One region of the Rahnella sp. R3(2024) genome, then DNA from elsewhere that is predicted to be linked to it. Evidence: predicted binding sites of a transcription regulator. Region 1 holds the regulator's gene; each other region holds the start of a gene.
The links. Region 1 encodes PhoB, which activates phosphate uptake and scavenging genes when phosphate is short. Its sites were predicted from a motif close to CTGTCATAAAACTGNCNNAT; they were not measured.

Region 1 (5,418 bases):
AAATCTTCCAGCATCGGGTGTGCGCCAAAACCGAGTTTACTCACCACTTTAATGCTGCGTGCTTTCGTTTGTACGCCGTTGAACTGGATCCCCTGCACCGCGTCGTAACCTTCCACGCCGTCCAGCCCTTCGAAGAAATCGAAGTGCCACCACGCCCGGCGGAATTCGCCGTCAGTGACCACCTGCAGACCGGCTTCACGCTGCAAATCCACCACGCGACGAATTTCAGTGTCTTCCACAGCGCGCAGCTGAGCGGCATCAATCTCGCCAGCCTGAAACTGTTTACGCGCTTCTTTAATCGCCAGCGGGCGCAGAAAACTGCCGACAACGTCGGCGCGGAATGGAGGGGTTGTACGTTGCATGCATGACTCCTTTTAGGCACCCCGCGGCGTATGGCGGAATACCAATGATTTACAAAGTAAATAATTGCGTTGCGTTATATATAGACATCTGGATGTCTAAACGTCTTTGATTGGATAGTGTCATGCAGCACGCTTATCAGCAACAGAGGAATCTTCATGAGACATGAATAAAATTCACGTTAGCGGGAAGAATGTTCATTTAGAGGAAATGTTCATTTGGAAGAGAGTAAGAAAGCCTGAAATCCACAGATAACAGGCTTGAGAGGGTTAAGGCTTAATGGAAGCTTGCGCACCGGCGTCTTGCGGAACAATCAACCGCGGCGCCAGCGTAAACATAAAGCGGGTGCCGACACCCACTTCGCTCATGACTTCCAGCCTGGCGTTGTGATGGCTCAGGGCATGTTTGACGATCGCCAGGCCCAGCCCGCTGCCACCGGTCTGGCGGGAGCGCGCTTTGTCTACGCGATAGAAACGTTCGGTCAGGCGCGGAAGGTGCTGAGGCGCAATACCCGGCCCGTTGTCGCTTATCTGGAACTGCGCGCCGTGCGGCGTTTGCTGCCAGCTGACTTCAATGCGGGTGCCCGCCGGGGTGTGATTCACCGCGTTGTACACCAGATTGGAAACCGCGCTGCGCAGTTGATCTTCGTTGCCAAAGACCTTCAGCTTGTCGTTTATACGGAATACAACCTCATGCTGGCCGCCGCTCAGCGTTTGCACTTCACGCTCCAGCATGCCGAGCATCACCGGAATATCGACTTTCTCGTGCAAATCCATATTGGCAGAGGCTTCTATTTTCGACAGCGTCAGCAACTGTTTTACCAGCCCGTCCATGCGTCGCGTCTGCTCCTGCATGGTATCCAGCGCTTTGGAACGAAACGGCTCTTCCAGCTTGGCGTCTTCCATCATTTCCAGATAGCCCTGCAAAACGGTCAGCGGCGTACGCAGCTCATGGCTGACGTTAGCGAAGAAGTTGCGTCGCGCGCCTTCGAGCTGACGCATTTGCGTGACATCCCGCGCCACCATCAGTAATTGCCCTTCAGAATAAGGCATCACGCGAAACTCCACGTAATGCTCATTATTCAGCTGAAGATTCAGTGCACGGCTGAAATCCCGGGCCTGGATCCAGGCGCGAAACTCCGGATAGCGCAAAAGGTTAAAGATGTGCTGCCCGTTGTCTTCCGGCCAGCGAAAGCCCAGCAGTTCCTGCGCCAGACCGTTACACCAGAAAATATTGCCCTCTTCGGTGGTCAGCACCACCGCATCAGGTAACGATTCTGCACCGCTGCGAAAACGTTTAATCAATTGCCCTAATTCGCGACGACGACGACGGTTACGCATCTGCATCTGGTTCAGCCCGTAGAACAGCGGCTCCCAGCTCCAGCGCCCGTTTGGCGGGGTGATGCTGCGGTCAAGCCACAGCCAATGTGAGAGTTTAAGCTGGTTGTAATAGTTCCAGCCCAGCGCCGCCAGCAGCGACGCAAAGAGAAGCCAGCCAAAATGGCCGACAAAAATGCCGAGAATGATCGCTGGCAGGCAAAAGAGGAAAAATTCGCCGGCCAGCCGTTTCCATGACAAACGTTCTAACACACAGATTCTCCGCTGTGGGGATTAATAACGCGTTGAGAAACGGTATCCCGTGCCACGGACAGTCTGAATCATTCTGTCATGTCCACTGGTTTCCAGCGCTTTACGTAAACGACGAATATGCACGTCCACGGTGCGATCTTCCACATAAACGTTAGTGCCCCAGACGTTATTCAGCAACTGTTCGCGGCTGTAAACACGTTCTGAGTGGGTCATAAAGAAGTGTAATAATTTGAATTCGGTCGGCCCCATGTCGAGCGCCTGCTCGTTGGCCATCACCCGGTGAGAGGAAGGATCCAGGCTCAGCCCCTGCATGTCGATCACCTCTTCCACCGCCATCGGAGAAATGCGGCGCATTACCGCTTTGATGCGGGCAACCAGTTCTTTCGGAGAAAACGGTTTGGTGATGTAATCATCGGCACCCACTTCGAGGCCGCGCACCCGATCTTCTTCTTCACCGCGTGCGGTCAGCATCATCACCGGGATTTCGCGGGTCAGGGCTTCACGTTTAAGGTGCTTAATAAACTGAATACCGGAACCGCCCGGTAACATCCAGTCGAGCAGGATAAGCTCAGGATAAGGCTCGACCAGCTGGGCCACTGCGGAATCAAAATCTTCAGCTTCAACAGCCTGATAGCCATTTTGTTCCAGTACAAAACACACCATTTCACGAATAGGAGCTTCGTCTTCAACCACTAATATACGTCTAGCCATCGTAGGTCCTGCCAATAGGTTAGCGATCTTTTATTTGATTGCGGGCGCCATTATGCGTCAGTTTTGTGACAGATTTATGAATAGAAAGGATGGTTCATTACCCGGCAATTTAACAGCCATCTTGCTGAAATACGTCCGATTTTCTCAGGACATCGTCCCCCGTCGGCGTTTATACTTTGCGCCATTGTTACCGCACCGCGAACCACAGGGAGTTTCATGCGCCTGATCCACACCTCAGACTGGCATCTTGGCCAGTATTTCTTTACCAAAAGCCGCGCCGCCGAGCACCAGGCCTTTCTGCGCTGGCTGACGGAACAGGTGGAAAATCATCAGGTTGATGCCGTGATCGTGGCCGGTGACATTTTCGATACCGGCTCACCGCCGAGCTATGCCCGCGAACTGTATAACCGCTTCGTGGTGGAATTACAACGCACCGGCTGTCAGCTGATTGTGCTGGCCGGTAATCATGATTCCGTCGCCACGTTAAATGAGTCCCGCGAGCTGCTTTCCTGTCTCAATACCCGGGTGATCGCCACCGTCGGCGAAGATCTGTCTGAGCAAGTGCTGGTGTTAAATCAGCGCAATGGTACGCCGGGAGCCGTACTCTGCGCGATCCCCTTTTTACGCCCGCGCGATTTAATCGCCAGTCAGGCAGGGCAATCCGGCAGCGACAAACAGCTGGCCTTACAGGAAGCCATTGCCGCGCATTATGATGCGCTGTGGCACGCTGCGCAGGCCAAACGCGACCAACTGGGTCTGCCGCTGCCGATCATCGCCACCGGCCATCTGACCACCGTTGGCGTCAGCACCTCTGATTCCGTGCGCGACATCTATATAGGGACTCTTGACGCCTTTCCGGCGCAGGCGTTCCCGCCGGTGGACTACGTGGCGCTCGGCCATATCCACCGCGCGCAGTGCGTGGCGAAAACGGAACATATCCGTTACAGCGGTTCCCCTATTCCGCTCAGTTTTGATGAGCTGAGCAAAGTCAAAAGCGTCTATCTGCTGGATTTCGACGGTGCCACGCTCAACGCCATCGACACGCTGGAGATCCCCGTTTTCCAGCCGATGCAAATCATCAAAGGCTCGCTGGCGGAGATTGAACAGCAGCTGGCGCACTTCACCGGAGGCGATGCTACAAAACCGGTCTGGCTGGATATTGAAGTGGCGACGCAGGATTATCTCAGCGATATTCAGCGCCGCATTCAGGCGCTGACCGCCGAACTGCCGGTGGAGGTCGTGTTACTGCGCCGCAGTAAAGAACAACGGATTCACAGCATCGAACAGCAGGAAAAAGAAACCCTCAGCGAGCTGAGCGTCAGCGACGTTTTTGAACGCAGATTGTCGCTGGAAGCGGATACGGATGAACCGCGCCAGACGCGGATGCGCACGCTGTTCGCCCAGGTTGTCGAACAGGTCACCAGCGGTCAGAGCACGGAGGGCAGCGCACAATGAAAATTCTCAGCCTGCGTTTAAAAAACCTGAACTCGCTGGCAGGCGAATGGAAAATTGATTTCACCGCCGAGCCGTTCGCCAGCAACGGTTTATTCGCCATCACCGGCCCGACCGGCGCGGGGAAAACCACCCTGCTCGATGCCATTTGTCTGGCGCTATATCATCAGACGCCACGCCTGAACGTCACGCCAAGTCAGAATGAACTGATGACCCGCCATACCGCCGAGTCACTGGCCGAAGTGGAGTTTGAAGTGAAAGGCATCGGCTATCGCGCATTCTGGAGCCAGCGCCGCGCGAAAAACTCACCGGACGGCAATTTACAGGCGCCAAAAGTCGAGCTGGCCTTGCTGGCCGACGGCAAAATTCTGGCAGATAAAGTGCGCGATAAACTCGATGCCATCGCCGAACTGACCGGACTGGATTTTGGCCGTTTCACCAAATCGATGATGTTGTCGCAGGGCCAGTTCGCGGCGTTTCTGAATGCCGACGCCAACGACCGCGCCGAGCTGCTGGAAGAACTCACCGGCACCGAAATCTACGGTCTGCTGTCAGAACGCGTATTTGAACAGCATAAAGAGGCACGCGTCACCCTGGACGGTTTGCATCAACGCATGGCCGGTATCGAACTGCTTAGCGAAGAACAGCGCCAGGCGCTGGAAACAGAACTGACTGAGCTGAACGCACAGGAAATCAGCCTCAGCCGGCAGGCGCAGCAGCGCCAGCAGGATCTTAACTGGCTGCAACAGTGGCAGCAGGTACAGCAAAAACTTCAGCAGTCTCAGCAGCAACTGACCGCCGCAGAGCAGGAAAATTTGGCTGCCGCGCCGCAATTGCAGCAACTGGCACGCAGCGAACCGGCAGAAAAACTGCGTCCGTTACTCAATGATCGCCAGCGTTGTCAGGATGAATCGCAACGACTTGTGCAGCAACTGGCGCAGCTCACGCAGCAAAAGGAACAGCAAATTGCACAGATGACGCCGCTGACTCTGGCGGTGGATCAGGCGCAAACGGCACGCCTGAAACAGGCGGAAGAGCAGCGTCAGACGCAGACGCTGATTGAAGAAAAAATCCTGCCGCTGGATGGCGAAATTATCCAGTGGCGTAAATCACTGGCCGACACGCAGCAGTCAGTCAGTGACGTGCAGAAACTGGTCAGTGAGCATAACGCGACGCGGGTGCAAATGACCGCCGAACGTCAGAAACTGGACGAAGAAAGCCGCCAGCATCAGACCCGCCAGACCGCGCTGACCGAGGCGCTGAACGCCGCACAACAGCGTCAGGCTGAGCTGGAAAAACAGCATCC
Region 2 (5,418 bases), 2.6 Mb from region 1:
ACGCTCATCAGAATGCGGAAGACCGTTTTCCCGGTAAACGACAGCAGCACACACAGGAAATAGACCAGCGCAAAGGCGGCCAGCATTTCAACGGCGATCGACAACGCATTGTCATAGTGCAACTGGGAGTAACGTCGGAAGAAAATCGGAAGGTTAAGCAGGATCCCAAGATAAAGCGCAATGAACAGAAAAATGCTCTGTTGCGAAAGTAATCGTAATTTTTGCATTGGTAATAAATGGCTCTTTGGTGAGTCTGTTTACGTCATGTTGACCGCTCGTACCGGAGGATTGAAAACACTCCTTAGGACTATTCAGACTCCGGGCCGCGTATTTTCGTTCAAATTCATTCGTTTCTTCCAATGTGATAATGTAACAGGATTAACGAAACCTTTATCTTTCAGTGAGATAATGCTGATAATTTTCTTACACCTGCTGCCCGTTTCTTACGTTTATTGAGAAACTACTGAGAAAGCTTGTGCTCTTCGCGCGGGAAAGTGAGCGTGAAGCGGGTTTCCCCCTGCGCGGAACTCACCACCCGAACGCTGCCCTGATGCAGCGCCATAATGGCCTGCACGATGGACAACCCCAGCCCGCTGGAGCTGCCGCCTTCGCTGCGCGAAGCATCGGCGCGATAGAAACGGTCAAACAGTTTGCCGAGTTTTTCAGGCGGGATCGGGTCACCCTGGCTTATCACATGGATATCCATGCCTTTCCCATGAGACTCTGCGCGCACGCAGATTGCCGTTCCCTGATGCGCATAGCGCACGGCATTGGCGACAAGATTACTGAGCGCACGCTGGAACAAAATGGCATCGGCGTAAACAATCCCCTCCCCTGCGCTGTGCAACGTCATCTCGCGCTCTTCCGCCAGTCCTTCGAAATACTCCTGAATACGGGTCATTTCCGCCGACACATCAATACTGGTGAGGGTCAGCACCGAACGCGCATCGGTGGCGCGCGCCAGGAACAGGATGTTTTCCACCATGCGCGAAATACGCTCCAGTTCTTCCATGTTGTTCGCCAGCAGCGTTTCATATTCCTCGGTGCTGCGCGGCTGATACAGCGCCACCTGACAATGCCCCATCAGCGCGCCCACCGGCGTGCGGATCTCATGCGCCAGATCGGCGGAGAACTGCGTCAGACGCTGATAACCTTCCGCCAGCCTTTCCAGCATGTCGTTAAAGGAATAGATCAACTGCTGCAATTCCTGCGGCGCATTTTCACTGCTCAGACGGGTGGATAAACTGGCCGGATGAATTTTCGTTGCCTCCTGCGCCATCTGCCGCAGCGGGCGCAGCCCCCGGCGGATGACGCCATAGCCCAGCGCGGCAATCAGAAAATAGGCAAACAGCACTGCGCCGGTTATCTGCCAGCGGAACGTTGACAGCATCCGCGCTTCGCCGGTCATAAAGTGCGCCGCGGTGATCTCCACCGTGCTGCCATCCTGCATTCTGACGGCGGCACGGGCAAAGCGCACCGGCGTGCCGTCGGGCGCAGAGAGGCTATGCACGGTGCCAAGGGTTAACGGCTGGCCGTCCGGCACCGGTGCCACTGCCGGTAACTGTAAACGCGAGGGATTGACGTTAATCAGCGCAGGCTGCCCGCTGAGGCGGAAGGTCAGAATATCGCGCTCGTTGCCGAGCATATTTTCGAACAGGCCGGGGTTGTGGCTGAGCTGTGACAGCGGAAATTCGCTCGCCAGCAAATGACGGAAATACTGCACGCGGCCGCTGACCTGATAATCGGCGCGGCGCACCAGCTCTTTTTCCAGCGAATAATAGAGGTACACCCCGACGGCGCTCACCACCAGAGAGGCTAACAGTGCAAACAGCAGCGTGGCCCGCAGCGTCAGGGACATCGCGCGTTGTGGTGTTGATTTCGCAGCAAATTCAGTCATGGCGCACTTCGCAGACATAGCCGATGCCGCGCACGGTATGGATCAGTTTGACCTCAAAGGCGCGGTCGATTTTGGCGCGCAGGCGTTTGATGGCCACATCCACCACGTTGGTGTCGCTGTCAAAATTCATATCCCACACCTGAGACGCGATCATGGTGCGCGACAGCACTTCGCCTTCGCGGCGCATCAGCAAATGCAGCAGCATAAATTCTTTGTTGGTCAGCGCGATGGTCTGATCCTGACGGGTGACGCGACGGCGAAGCAGATCGAGATTGAGATCGGCGACGCTGTAGATATCCGGCTCACGGGCGGCGGGACGGCGCAGCAGCGTGCGAATACGCAGCACCAGTTCGGTGAAGGAGAAAGGTTTGATGAGGTAATCGTCTGCGCCCAACTCCAGACCGTGAATACGATCCTGCACTTCGTCGCGTGCGGTCAGGAACAGCACCGGCACGTCGCTTTTTTTACGCAGCACTTCCATCACCTGCCAGCCATCAAGCCCCGGCAGCATGACGTCAAGGATCACCGCGTCGTAACCGTCCTCGAGCGCCAGAAACAGCCCGTCTGCGCCGTTACGCGCCAGATCCACGCTGTAACCCGCTTCGGTCAGCCCTTTTTTCAGGTAATCGCCTGTGCTGACATCATCTTCTATCACCAGTATCCGCATTCAGGCCCTCAGCGCCGCATGACCATTCACCCAAAGAATGATTCCTGGGAAGTTTATCAGTTTCGTCAGACACCTTTGATGACAATTTTGTCATCAACTTGTCATCTGCCAATCCCGGTTTATCGTCCACTCTTAATGAAGTCATTCCTCACTGCCTCGTGCAGTGATACCTCTACCTGAATGAAAATACGTAAGAAACTGGAGAGTTAAACATGAACACACCAACACGTCTGGCCGGTCTGTTACTCGGTTCATTGCTGATGTGCAGCGGCATGACATCTGCCTTTGCTGCGGACAACGTCATCAAACCTACGCGCGGAACCATTGAATCCGTTAATGATTCCTCCATGCAGATCACCACCCGTCAGGGCGATAAGCTGGACGTTAAACTGACCGATCAGACCAAAATCAACGCGGTGACGAAAGGCCAGATCAGCGACATCAAAGCGGACAGCTTCATCGGTACCGCGGCCGTTCCACAGGCCAACGGCACCCTGAAAGCGCTGGAAGTGCACGTCTTCGCGCCAAGCCTGCGCGGCAGCGGCGAAGGGTTCAACCCGTTTGAATCCGCCGATGGCAAAATCAATACCATGACTAACGGTACCGTCGGCAAACTGGTGAACACCAATGGCCGCACGCTGACCGTGAAATATCATGACGCAGAAAAAACGGTTGTAGTGCCTGACGATGTGCCGGTGGTTCTGCTGGCGCCGGGCGACCGCAGCCTGCTGAAACCTGGGACTAAAATCGTACTGTTTGCGATGAAAGACGATAAAGGCGCACTGGTTGCCCGTGGTATCGCCGCCGGTAAAGATGGCGTCGCACCGCCGATGTAACCCTTTAGCACGCTGCTCCGGCGGGCCGTGTCTGTCAGCCGGAGTAAGTTGTTTTTGAAGAACTGCGCAGGGTGAATCCTCCCTCATTCATGTTGCGCAGTTTCTCATTACGCAGGAGTTTATCCGTGAAATCTCAACCCTCCCCGCTGCGTACCTCCTCTGCACAAAGTGCCTCCCCGCCGCCCTCTTTGCCGAAAAAAAAGCGTATTCATCCCTGGCCGGTTCGCCTGTGCCACTGGATTAATCTTTTCGCGATGATCGGCATGGTGATGAGCGGCTGGGGAATTTATAACGCCGACCCGATTTTTTCTTTTACCTTTCCGCAAAGCACCACCCTCGGCGGCTGGCTGGGTGGCAACATTGCCTGGCATCTGGCGGTGATGTGGCTGATGGCGGCCAACGCCCTGTTTTATGTGCTGTGGGGGCTGTTCACCGGCCATTTCAGGCGTGACTTTTTCCCGTTCAGCCCACGTTCTGTCTGGCGGGATACGGTCCGTGCCGTGACGTTCAGGCTGCCGCACAAACTCGGCCAGTACAACGCGGTGCAAAAGCTGATGTACGTCGGCGTGCTGCTGCTCGGCCTGCTGCTGGTGCTCTCAGGGTTGTCTATCTGGAAACCGGTTCAGTTCAGCGGCCTGGTGTGGCTGTTTGGCGGTTTTGATATCGCCCGTTATGTCCATTTCTTTGCCATGAGCGGCGTGATGCTGTTCGTGGTGGTTCACGTGGTGATGGTGTTGCTGGTGCCGAAAACGTTCGTTGCCATGATCACCGGTGGCAAAAAAATCAGTACGCAGGAGAACACGGATGAGTGAAAAATCAGACCGGCCAAAAATCATTGTTGAGCCCGACCAGCGCAAACAGCTGGTGAATATTCAGCGCCGTCTGTTGCTGCGTTCCGGCCTGACGCTGGGCGCGGTATCGATGCTGACCGGCTGTAATTTGCAGGACGGCGATCAGGTCGACAAAGTGCTGTGGGCGATGTCGCGCTGGAACGATCGGGTTCAGGGCTGGCTGTTCAGCGGTCAGAAACTGGCGCAAACCTACCGCGAAGATCAGATAACCACGCCGTTCCGCTTCAATGCTTTTTATCCGGAATACAACGTTCCGGAGATAGACATCCCCAATTACCGGCTGGAAGTCTCCGGACTGGTGCAGAAAAAAGCGCCGTGGACGCTGGAACAATTGCAGCGCCTGCCGCAGGAAAGCCAGATCACCCGTCTGATTTGCATTGAAGGCTGGAGCGCCATCGGCCAGTGGAAAGGCGTGCCGCTGAAAACCTTCCTGCAACATATCGGGGCGGATCTCACCGCCAAATATGTCGGGTTTAAATGCGATGACCGCTACTATTCCAGCATTGATATGGCGACGGCGCTGCATCCGCAGACCATTCTGGCTCTGGATTTTGGCGGTAAACCGCTGCCGCCGGATTTCGGTTACCCGTTACGCCTGCGCATGCCGACCAAACTGGGCTTTAAAAATGCCAAACACATCGGCGCGATTTTTGTCACCAATGAATATCCGGGCGGATACTGGGAAGATCAGGGCTACAACTGGTTTAGCGGGATTTAAGTCTCAATAAACGCCCTCACCCCGGCTGGAAAAAAGGCATAAAAAAACCGCTCAATGAGCGGTTTTTGTTTTCGCGGGAGGGTAACGGCAAAGCGTTACGCTGCGGCGAAGAATTAGAAGCTGTAACCTACGCCAGCGATCCAGGTGCCAACATCAACACTGCGGATACGGGACTGTTCGTAAGAAACGTCCAGAGCAACGTTCTGGATTGGGTTGAACTGCAGACCAGCGCCGTAAGATACGCCGTAGTCGCTGTTGTCAAATTTCTGACGGTTTGCAGTAGATGCTGCGTTGTCGTTCTGCTGGAATTTACCGTAGCCCACACCTACAACACCGTAGATGGAAACCCAGTCAGCCAGACGGTAAGCAGGACCCGCAGTCAGACCGTAGTATTGTGCTTTACGGTAGTCACCAGAAGACGGAGTGCTGTCGTCTTCAATGTAGGTGAA
Region 3 (5,418 bases), 880 kb from region 1:
TCGGTTGCGCCTTTGCCCATTTTTATCACCCTGAACGGGTGGTGCTCGGCCATGATATTCGCCTGACCTCACCGTCTCTCAAACTGGCCGTCGCGTGCGGGCTGCGCGATCAGGGCGTCGGCGTGATCGATATCGGAATGACCGGCAGTGAAGAGGTTTATTTTGCGACACGCTATTTTCGGGCGGATGGCGGCATTCAGATCACGGCCAGTCATAATCCGGCCAATTATAACGGCATGAAACTGGTTGGCCGGGATGCCAGGCCGGTCAGCAGCGATAACGGTTTGCATGAGATTCAGGCTCTGGCCGAAAATCATCATTTCTCTGGCACAGCGCAGGCCGGTTTTTATCAGCAATGTTCAAACCGCAGCGCGTATCTTGATCACCTGCTCAGTTATTTAACGCTGCCTTTTGGGCGCCCCCTGCGTGTGGTGGTGAATGCCGGCAACGGCGCAGCTGGCCCGACGCTGGATGCGCTGGAGCAGGCCTTCCAGGCGCGCAACATCCCGCTGACCCTGATTAAAATTCACCATGAGCCGGACGGCGCCTTCCCCCACGGTATCCCGAATCCTATGCTGCCTGAAAACCGCCACGCCACTCAGGCTGCCATACGCCTGCATCAGGCGGATATCGGTATTGCGTGGGATGGCGATTTTGATCGCTGCTTCATTTTTGATGAGCAGGGGGACTACGTGGAGGCCTATTACATCGTCGGCATGCTGGCGGCGCAGTTTCTGCAACGCTCGCCTGGCGAGAAGATCATTCACGATCCCCGCCTGATCTGGAATACCCGTGACATTGTCGCTGCCCGTCAGGGTATCGCCGTGGAAACAAAAACCGGCCATGCCTTTATGAAGGAAAGAATGCGCAGCGAAAACGCCATCTATGGCGGCGAGATGAGCGCGCACCACTATTTCCGCGATTTTGGCTATTGCGACAGCGGAATGATCCCCGCCTTGCTGATGTTGCAACATCTCAGCAAATCCGGCCAGAAAATGTCCGGTCTGATTGCCGCCCGTAAAGCGCTTTTCCCGGTATCCGGCGAGATAAATCTCACCGTCAGCCAGCCCGCAGAAGCCATCCGCCGTGTGCGTGAGCATTATGCCAGCCAGGCGGTGACGGTCAGCGTCGTTGACGGGCTGAGTATGGAATTCGAACGGTGGCGGTTTAATTTGCGCGCTTCCAATACGGAACCGCTTTTACGCCTCAATGTTGAAACCCGTCACTCCACGGCGTTACTTGCCGAAAGTACCCGGGCACTGCTGGCGCTGGCAGGGGAGTAATTCCTCGTATCGCGCTCCCTTTGGTTTGAAAGGACAACGTTATGTCAGGCTTAACGCTCAAAAATATCAAAAAGTATTATGACAAAACCACCGTCATTGCCGATTTGTCGCTGGAGATCCGTTCCGGTGAATTTCTGGTGCTGGTCGGCCCCTCAGGCTGCGGGAAATCGACGTTGCTGCGCCTGATTGCCGGGCTGGATCAGCTCAGCGCCGGCACCGTCTGCATCGGGGAAACCGACGTCACCGGGTTGCCCGCCGGAAAACGCGGACTGTCGATGGTATTTCAGTCCTACGCACTCTATCCGCACATGACCGTCAGGCAGAATCTGGCTTTTGGCCTGAAGAATATCCGCACGCCGCCGGTGGAAATCGCGCGACGCATTCAGGAGGCTGCGCTGATTTTACGTCTCGACGAGATGCTTGACCGGTTACCGCAGCATCTTTCCGGGGGACAACGTCAGCGCGTGGCGATTGGCCGCTCTATTGTCCAGCAGCCGGAAGTGTTTTTGTTTGATGAGCCGTTGTCGAATCTTGACGCCGCGCTGCGCGTACAGATGCGACAGGAAATCAGTCAGCTGCATAGCCGCCTGAAAAATACCATGATTTACGTGACCCACGATCAGGTCGAGGCGATGACGCTGGCGGACAGGATTGTGGTGCTTAATCAGGGCAATATTGAGCAAATCGGCACGCCGGTTGAGCTTTATAACCATCCCGCCAGCCTTTTCGTTGCCGGTTTTATTGGCACGCCGAAAATCAATGTGATCCCGGCGCAGGTCGTTGGACGCCAGCTTTGGGTTAACGGGCAGCCGCTGTTTCCGCTGGGGGATAAATTCCCGGCGGCGCAGGACGGACAGACGGTGTCGCTCGCCATCCGCCCCGAGCTGTTACGCCTGGAGGAAGCGACAGATCATGCGTTTGACGTTGTGGTCGATTTTACGGAACTTCAGGGGGATTCGACGCTGGTGTACGCAACATTTGGTGAGCACGCCCTGAAGATGAAATCGTCGAAACAGCTTTCGTTTCCCCGCCATACCGCCCTCAGGTTCGGGTTTAATGCCGCCAGTGTTTTACTGTTTGATGCACAGGGAAAGCGGATCCCACAGGCCATGGCGTAGAAAACCAAAAGGCACCCAGGGGTGCCTTTTGGCTGCCGGTGATCCTCAATCAGGCACTTTTAGCCAGCTGCGCTTTGTGTTTGTTTTCACTGAGCATGGTCAGAACCAGCAGCAGCACGGCCAGCACACAACCGGCGATCATCACGATAAAGCCGCCGTCCCAGCCGAAGTAATCCACGGTGTAACCGACAATCGCACTGGCGGCGACCGAGCCACCGAGATAACCAAACAGACCGGTGAAGCCTGCTGCGGTGCCCGCTGCTTTTTTCGGTGCCAGCTCCAGCGCGTGTAAACCAATCAGCATCACCGGGCCATAAATCAGGAAGCCGATAGTGATCATGCAGGCCATATCAATGCCCGGATTGCCGACCGGGTTCAGCCAGTACACGACGGTGGCGATGGTCACCAGCACCATAAAGAACACGCCGGTTGCGCCGCGATTCCCTTTGAAGACTTTGTCCGACATCCAGCCGCACAGCAGCGTCCCCGGGATCCCCGCATATTCATACAGGAAGTATGCCCACGAGGATTTATCCAGCGCGAAATGCTTCACTTCTTTCAGGTAAGTCGGTGACCAGTCGAGGATGCCGTAGCGCAGCAGGTAAACAAATACGTTTGCCAGCGCGATATACCACAGCAGTTTGTTCGGCAAAATGTACTGCATGAAAATCTGTTTCGCGGTCAGTTCCTGCTCAGCCGATTCTTTCACGTAGTCCGGCGGATAGTCGTTTTTGTACTCTTCAATCGGCGGCAAACCGCAGGACTGCGGGGTATCGCGCATGGTCATGAAGGCAAATACGGCCAGCAGGATCGCGCCGAAAGCAGGCATGTACAGCGCTGCGTGCCAGTCGTTAAACCATGCCATCCCGAGCAGGAACAGCAGCGGAGGAATACCGCCGCCGACGTTATGTGCGCAGTTCCATACCGATACCACGCCGCCGCGTTCTTTCTGTGACCACCAGTGAACCATGGTGCGTCCGCACGGCGGCCAGCCCATGCCCTGGAACCAGCCACACAGGAACAGCAAAACAAACATGATGGCAATGCTTGAGGTTGCCCACGGCACGAAGCCCATAAACAGCATCACAGCCGCAGCCAGAATCAAACCGGCGGGCAGAAACACGCGCGGATTCGAGCGGTCTGATACCGACCCCATAATGAATTTTGAGATGCCGTACGCAATAGAAATACCGGATAACGCAAAACCGAGATCGCCACGGGAGAAGCCCTGATCGATCAGGTACGGCATGGCCAGTGCGAAGTTTTTGCGCACCAGATAATAGGCGGCGTAACCAAAGAAAATCCCCATGAAAATCTGCCAGCGGAGACGGCGATAAAGCGGGTCGACGTGGTTTTCATCCACGGGAGCTTTGTGTGGTGCGGGTTTGAAAATACTGAGCATACATGCCTCCGATGGCATAAATCAGGTCAGACTCGTCATGAGCAAGTGTGTTCTAAAACGAACATCATGTTAGCGGTTTGCGCGCAAACGAACTGTGAGTTATGACAGAATTGTTACATTTTTATTACGGAGGAGCGTGCGGAGAAGCAAAGTGGCTGACGGAGATAAAAAAAAGCGGAGCCTGAGCTCCGCCTGAGGGTGTCACTGACCCTGAATTTACTGCACTTTCAGCGTATTGATAATGGCTTCTGCATCAGCCTGCGCCTGCTGCTGATTGTCGGCTGGCAGGGTAATTTGCAGCGTCAGCAAATGGCTGTCCACTTTACCCAGCACGATTGAAGAATAGGCTTTCTGACCGGCCGAGGTGATGACGCTGTCGTACTGCTGCATGGTCTGTCCGTTAACCTGAATCGATTTGTTGGTCACGACCTGCAAGTTGGTATCACGGGCTTTTTGCTGATCCTGCAAACGGGCAGTCAGCACTTCCAGCGATTCCGTGGTGTTATCGCCGAGGATCACAATCACCGCTTTCTGACCGGTGCTGTCAGCATACACGTGCATGTTGTTTGCCTGCGTGCCCAGCTTACCGCTCTGGTCGCTCATTCCCTGCGGCAGGGAGAAAGTCACTTTCCCATCCAGCAGGCTGACTGGCGCGGTTGTCGCGGCGGCGGCGGCGGCTTTATTGGCATCCGGTGCATCAGTGGACTTCCCGTCACACGCAGTCAGACCGGCGATCAGTACTGCCATTCCCATCATTTTAGCGAAGTTACGCATCGGGCTTCCTTAAGTGACCTGTTTATCAGGCTGAGATGTTGATTTAACGGCCTTATGGCAACCTATTCACGCCACAAATGCAAGTCAGATTATGGCGCGATTTTTGTTTTTAGCGAGGTGAGCGGGGAGCCATTTGCCCCCGCGAATTTTCAGTGCGCGCGCAGGGCCGGGTGGTCGTGATTTCCCTGTGCGGACAAACGCCTGAGCAGCATGTTCAGCAGCATGCCGTACATCGGCAGGAAGAACACCAGACAGATCAGCACTTTGAACGTGTAATCCACCATCGCGATTTCCACCCAATGCTGGGCCATAAACGCATCGCTGCTTTTGTAGAAGGCGATAAAGAAAAACGACAGCGTGTCGCTGATGTTGCCGAGGAACATCGAGGCGACCGGCGCTATCCACCAGCGGCGGTTCTGGCGCAGGCGGTTAAACACGTGAACGTCGAGAATTTGCCCCAGCACATACGCCATAAAACTGGCGGTGGCGATACGTGCGACCATGATATTCAGGCTGCTGAGTGCTTCTGCACCCTGCCATTGCGCTTCAAAGAACAGCGCGGAAATCACGTAGGAGATCGCCAGTGCCGGCACCATCACCGACAAAATAATGCGCCGCGCCAGCGGAGCACCAAAAATACGGACGGTCAGATCGGTGGCCAGAAAAATAAACGGAAAGGTGAACGCGCCCCAGGTGGTGTGGAAACCAAAAATGGAGACGGGCAACTGAACCAGATAGTTACTGGAGGTGATGATGGCGATGTGGAATAGCGAAAGCCATATCAGCGCGGAAAACCGCTGCTGAGCAGTAAAAGAGTACATAGATGTGACCTTTTTAGTGA
Region 4 (5,418 bases), 1.3 Mb from region 1:
TTCTCAACTAAAACCTTGCTCTCCGGCGACAGGTCTACAGCAATGAGTATGTGTTTGTAAGCCATAAGAAAACTCCTTCCATAAGTCGGTTAACAGCAATATCTGCATCATGCGAAAGTCATGCTTTTAGTATAGCGCCAAAATGGTTAAACAAATCAAGCATACAGATCCCATTTCCTGTTCCGGCAATCGATAGATATAAATAATATGAGGCGTCTTCCCTATTTCCAGATTCGTTTCCTACACTGAATAATGCAGGCTTCTCCTGTTTTGGCAATTTTCTGTGATGTGAAAGAGGGCGGACATATTCGTGTCCGGGGGTGTGAAATCGCGGAAAGGCAGGGCGAAACGTCGGGTGTGCGGCAGAGTTGATGGCCGCAGTGCGCGGGGTGAGTTCGCCTTGAGGGGGAATCATGATCAGTCCCGTTGCGCTATTTTGGGCTTTGTGTTTTGTGTGTGTGGTGAATATGCTGCGCTATTATTCTTCTTTGCGCGCATTGCTGGTGGTTCTTCGGGGATGTGATCCCCTGCTGTATCAATATGTTGATGGCGGTGGATTCTTTACGTCTCACGGGCAACCGAGTAAGCAAATCAGGCTGGTGCGTTATATTTATGCTCAGCGCTACGTTGAACATCACGATCCTGAATTTATCCGCCGTTGTGAGCGGGTGCGCGGTCAGTTTGTTCTGACGACAGCGCTGGTAGGGCTTATTCTCATCAGTATGATGGCGATGCTCATCTGGTATTAAATCTGAATAATCGTTGTGAGGATGTGTGAAAAAGGAAATAAAAAAGGCGACCTTGTTCAACACAGGTCGCCTTTTTCTATTCTGAACCGAGATTCAGACGCTTATCAGATGAGCTTCAGCGCAATCCAGTACAACAGGCCGGAAAGGACAATCGAGACTGGCAGGGTTAAGATCCAGGCCATCGCGATGTTTTTCACGGTCTTCGACTGCACACCGCCACCGTCCACAATCATGGTGCCCGCCACCGCAGAGGACAACACGTGTGTCGTGGAAACCGGCATACCCGTGTAGCTGGCAACACCGATAGACACCGCCGCAGTAAGCTGTGCTGACAGACCCTGTGCGTAGGTCATGCCTTTCTTACCAATCTTCTCGCCAATGGTGGTCGCAACGCGCTTCCAGCCAATCATGGTGCCCAGCGCCAGTGCCAGAGCCACAGCGATGATGATCCAGATCGGAGCATATTCCACGGTTTGAAGAATGTCGGTTTTCAGTTCACCCAGGAAGCGTTTATCCGCAGGTGACGTTTCCGGCAGCTTAGCGACTTTATCTGCCGTATCAGACACGCACATCAGCAGGCGACGCATATGGCTGCGTTCATCCGGTGACAATGCGCTGTAGGACGGAAGATTGGTCAGCAGAGTTTGCGCACGGCCAATAGCATCAAGCGCATGGCTGCTGTCGCAATGGAACACTTTTGCTGCATCGGTCGGGGCGATATTCACGTCTGGCGCAGGCACCAGTGGCGTTTGTGCTACCACGTGGGGTACCGCATCAACGTGCTGCTGATAATACTGCCCGAGGTGCGTCACGGCGTCGCGGGTACGGGTAATGTCGTAACCGGTGGCGCTCATGTTCAGCACAAAACCTGCCGGAGCTACACCAATCAGAACCAGCATGATAAGACCGATGCCTTTCTGACCGTCGTTAGCGCCGTGAGAGAAGCTCACGCCGATAGCCGACAGGATCAGACCAATACGGGTCCAGAACGGCGGCTTTTTCTTGCCGTCTTTCTTTTCACGTTCAGCAGGCGTCAGGTGGATACGGGCATGTTTCTTGTTGCTGCTCCAGTAGCGACGTAACAGGAAAATCATGGTCCCCGCCACAATCATCCCGACCAGAGGCGAGATAATCAGAGAGGCAAAAATACCGATCATTTTTGGGATGTTTAATGCATCGACCACGGACGTGTGAGTCATTAATGCATTGGTCAACCCGACACCAATGATGGCGCCGATCAGCGTATGGGAGCTGGACGCCGGCAGGCCGAAATACCAGGTGCCGAGGTTCCAGATGATCGCTGCCAGTAACATCGAGAACACCATGGCAAGGCCATGAGTGGAACCCACGTTGAGCAGAAGATCGGTTGGAAGCAAATGGACGATGGCATAAGCCACACTCAAACCACCGAGTATGACGCCAAGAAAGTTAAACACACCCGCCATCACGACCGCTAATTGCGAACGCATTGCCCGGGTATAGATGACGGTTGCTACTGCATTGGCCGTATCATGAAAACCGTTAATGGCTTCATAGAACAGGACAAACAGTAACGCGAGAATCAATAACGAACCGGTATGAATATCCAACCCGGCAAATAGATGCAGCATAATTGTTACGCCAGTTAGTGGTCATGAACGCCGCGCATTATCTGCGAGAACAGGGGGCCGATAAAAGGAAAATATGACATTTTTTTGATTAAAAACAGTTCAAAAAATGTTGCAATGTAGATTAACTATTTATTAATCAGCAGGTTGTTGGGTCTTTGCAGTCTGAAACATTTGCTTACTTTGCCTCATGCAATGCCCCTGTGACTGGTTTATACCCCGTCAGTCCCTTACAATCCGCGACGCGCAGCGGTCAAAATCCTCCTGTGCGCAGGGCGTATCCTATTTAAAACGTAGCTGAATTTTCCGGAAAGAGAGGCCAAAAGTGGAACAGGTTGATGTGGTAGTCATAGGTGCGGGTGCGGCAGGCATGTTCTGTGCAGCGCAGGCCGGACAGGGTGGCTGCCGGGTTCTGCTGCTGGATAATGGTAAGAAAACCGGACGTAAAATTTTGATGTCGGGGGGCGGACGCTGCAATTTTACTAATCTGTATGCCGAACCGGCCGCCTATCTTTCCGAAAACCCGCATTTCTGCAAATCCGCCCTGGCGCGTTACACCCAGTGGGATTTTATCGACATGGTCAACCGCTACAACATCGCCTGGCACGAGAAAACCCTCGGTCAGCTTTTTTGCGATGACTCCGCGCAGCAAATTGTGGCGCTGCTGGATAAAGAATGCGAACTGGGCAATGTCGATGTCCGGTTGCGCAGTGAGATTTCCGACGTACAGAAAACGGAAAATGGCTTTGTCATCAAGGTGAACGGCTCAACTGTAAGCACTCACTCACTTGTTGTTGCAAGCGGAGGGCTTTCCATGCCGGGACTGGGCGCGACGCCGTTCGGTTACCGTCTGGCGGAGCAGTTTGGGCTGAAAGTATTGCCGACCCGCGCCGGTCTGGTGCCCTTTACCCTGCACAAACCGCTGTTGGATCACCTGCAAACCCTCTCGGGCGTGTCAGTGCCTGCGGTGCTGACCGCAGAAGACGGCACGGTTTTCCGTGAAAGCATTCTCTTTACCCATCGCGGCATGTCCGGCCCGGCCGTTTTACAGCTTTCCAGCTACTGGCTGCCTGGTGAGTTTGTGAGCGTTAACTTACTGCCTGATGTCGATCTGGCGGCGTTTCTCAATGAGCAGCGGCAGGAACATCCCAATCAAAGCCTGAAAAATACGCTGGCGATGCAACTGCCGAAGCGTCTGGTGGAATGTCTGCAAACGCTCGGCCAGTTGCCGGACGTGACGCTCAAACAGCTCAACGTGCCGCAGCAGGCGGAGCTGGTTGAACAACTGCAAAACTGGCAGGTGCAGCCGAACGGCACCGAAGGTTACCGCACGGCAGAAGTGACGCTCGGCGGTGTCGATACCAGGGAGTTGTCTTCTAAAACCATGGCCGCTGCGAAAGTGCCGGGTTTGTACTTTATCGGTGAAGTGGTGGACGTGACTGGCTGGCTGGGCGGTTACAATTTTCAGTGGGCGTGGAGTTCCGCGTGGGCCTGTGCGCAGGATTTGGTGGCTGGCCGCGTCAGCTAACCCAATTCATCAATTTCGCACCGCGACTGGCTGCCAGTTATCACGGCGATGAATACAAAAACACCCTGAAAATACTCGCGAATCTTCAGGGTGACCCTTCACATGCTCCGTGTCAGGTATCTGGCACTGTTTAACGCGTTCTCAGGACAAGAATCTTTTCAGGTTTTCCAGCATATTGGTCATCATGCCAAAGGCCATATTCACGCTGTGAATGCTGTAATACAGCGTTATATCGTGGCGCATCAGGTAAGTTTCAAAACATTTATCTGCCAGCACTGCCTGAACTTCCAGGCTGCGATCGCGAAAATGGCGGCAGTTATTGATGTACAGATCCAGCGACCGGTATTCCCCGGTGGCAAGCTGATTCACCAGCGCCGCCATCTGTTCAAAGCTCTCCACCAATGCCTTGTGCTTTTCCAGATGGTCTGCGTGCTCCTCAAGATTATCCATAATGCTGTTCTCCCTGTAATAAGACGACGGTAAAAGCCTGATCAGAAACGTTGCCAGTCGGCCTCATTGTGTGGCGGAGTGCCCGGTTTTTGGGTGCGCGGCAGTGCAGCCAGCGTCTGCGCCGGTTTTACGAAGGACTGACGCTGACCGGTGGCGTCGCTCAGGCGGAATTCACCCACCAGCCGCGCCAGGCCGTCGGCCTGATCCTGCAACGAGCGTGAGGCTGAAGAGGCTTCTTCCACCAGCGCGGCGTTCTGCTGGGTCACATCATCCATCTGATTAACGGCCTGATGCACCTGAGAAATCCCCTGACTCTGCTCGGTAGCCGCAGCGGCAATCTCGTTCACCAGATCCGTAACCTGACGGATGGCGTTGCCCATCGAGTTCATGTTCTCGCCGACATCGCCCGCCTGATGGGCACCGGCTTCGATCAGGCTGTAGGAGAGGTCGATCAGTTCTTTTATTTCACGCGCGGCGGTGGTCGAACGCTGTGACAGATTTCTGACCTCACCGGCCACCACAGCAAATCCTTTTCCGTGCTCACCGGCGCGTGCCGCTTCCACGGCGGCGTTCAACGCCAGAATATTGGTCTGGAAGGCGATGCCCTCGATAAGCGTGATGATCTCGGTGACTTTGCGGGAACTGCTGCGGATATCGCCCATGGTGCTCAGCATGGTTTCCAGCGAGGAGGCACTTTTCTCCGACAGCGCATTCATGTTGCCCGCCAGCTGGCTGGCCTGACGCGTGTTGTCGGCGGTCTGGCGAACCGTCTCGCTGAGCTCGGTCATGCTGGCGGCGGTCTGTTCCAGCGAGGCGGCCTGCTGCTCGGTGCGCGAGGAGAGATCTTCGTTACCGGCCGCGATTTGTGCCGACGCGCTGCTGACCGACTGTGACGCCGCACTCACGGACAACAGTGCTCCGGAGACGCGTTGCATCAGGCTGTTGAAGGCGCGGGCCATGTTGCCCACTTCGTCATGACGGCTGGCATCGGCGCTCACCGTCAAATCCAGCCGTTCGCTGGCGATGGTCATGATATCCCCGATGGCCAGCAGGCTTTTCCGTACGCGGCGGATGGTGACCAGCG

Region 2: a site for PhoB is predicted at 2,652-2,671, ahead of ABSH60_RS02855 (heavy metal response regulator transcription factor). Genes of this name have one in related genera too.
Region 3: a site for PhoB is predicted at 3,903-3,922, ahead of glpT (glycerol-3-phosphate transporter). Genes of this name have one in related genera too.
Region 4: a site for PhoB is predicted at 2,431-2,450, ahead of pitA (inorganic phosphate transporter PitA). Genes of this name have one in related genera too.

What each region holds. Positions count from the first base shown of each region.
Region 1 covers NZ_JBHGBU010000001.1:3,226,501-3,231,918, reverse strand. Annotated here, with positions in the region: gene ABSH60_RS14525 (cobalamin-independent methionine synthase II family protein) at 1-362, opposite strand, end outside; gene phoR (phosphate regulon sensor histidine kinase PhoR) at 630-1,949, opposite strand; gene phoB (phosphate response regulator transcription factor PhoB) at 1,971-2,660, opposite strand; gene sbcD (exonuclease subunit SbcD) at 2,877-4,115, shown strand; gene sbcC (exonuclease subunit SbcC) at 4,112-5,418, shown strand, end outside.
Region 2 covers NZ_JBHGBU010000001.1:649,424-654,841, forward strand. Annotated here, with positions in the region: gene eptB (kdo(2)-lipid A phosphoethanolamine 7''-transferase) at 1-227, opposite strand, end outside; gene ABSH60_RS02850 (heavy metal sensor histidine kinase) at 461-1,897, opposite strand; gene ABSH60_RS02855 (heavy metal response regulator transcription factor) at 1,890-2,564, opposite strand; gene ABSH60_RS02860 (hypothetical protein) at 2,777-3,400, shown strand; gene ABSH60_RS02865 (cytochrome b/b6 domain-containing protein) at 3,547-4,212, shown strand; gene ABSH60_RS02870 (molybdopterin-dependent oxidoreductase) at 4,205-4,969, shown strand; gene ompX (outer membrane protein OmpX) at 5,083-5,418, opposite strand, start outside.
Region 3 covers NZ_JBHGBU010000001.1:2,344,277-2,349,694, forward strand. Annotated here, with positions in the region: gene ABSH60_RS10650 (phosphomannomutase CpsG) at 1-1,283, shown strand, start outside; gene ABSH60_RS10655 (sn-glycerol-3-phosphate ABC transporter ATP-binding protein UgpC) at 1,325-2,401, shown strand; gene glpT (glycerol-3-phosphate transporter) at 2,451-3,803, opposite strand; gene ABSH60_RS10665 (DcrB family lipoprotein) at 4,020-4,577, opposite strand; gene ABSH60_RS10670 (7-cyano-7-deazaguanine/7-aminomethyl-7-deazaguanine transporter) at 4,727-5,398, opposite strand.
Region 4 covers NZ_JBHGBU010000001.1:1,897,572-1,902,989, reverse strand. Annotated here, with positions in the region: gene uspA (universal stress protein UspA) at 1-65, opposite strand, end outside; gene ABSH60_RS08660 (hypothetical protein) at 119-415, opposite strand; gene uspB (universal stress protein UspB) at 414-749, shown strand; gene pitA (inorganic phosphate transporter PitA) at 854-2,359, opposite strand; gene ABSH60_RS08645 (aminoacetone oxidase family FAD-binding enzyme) at 2,682-3,884, shown strand; gene ABSH60_RS08640 (hypothetical protein) at 4,026-4,334, opposite strand; gene ABSH60_RS08635 (methyl-accepting chemotaxis protein) at 4,376-5,418, opposite strand, start outside.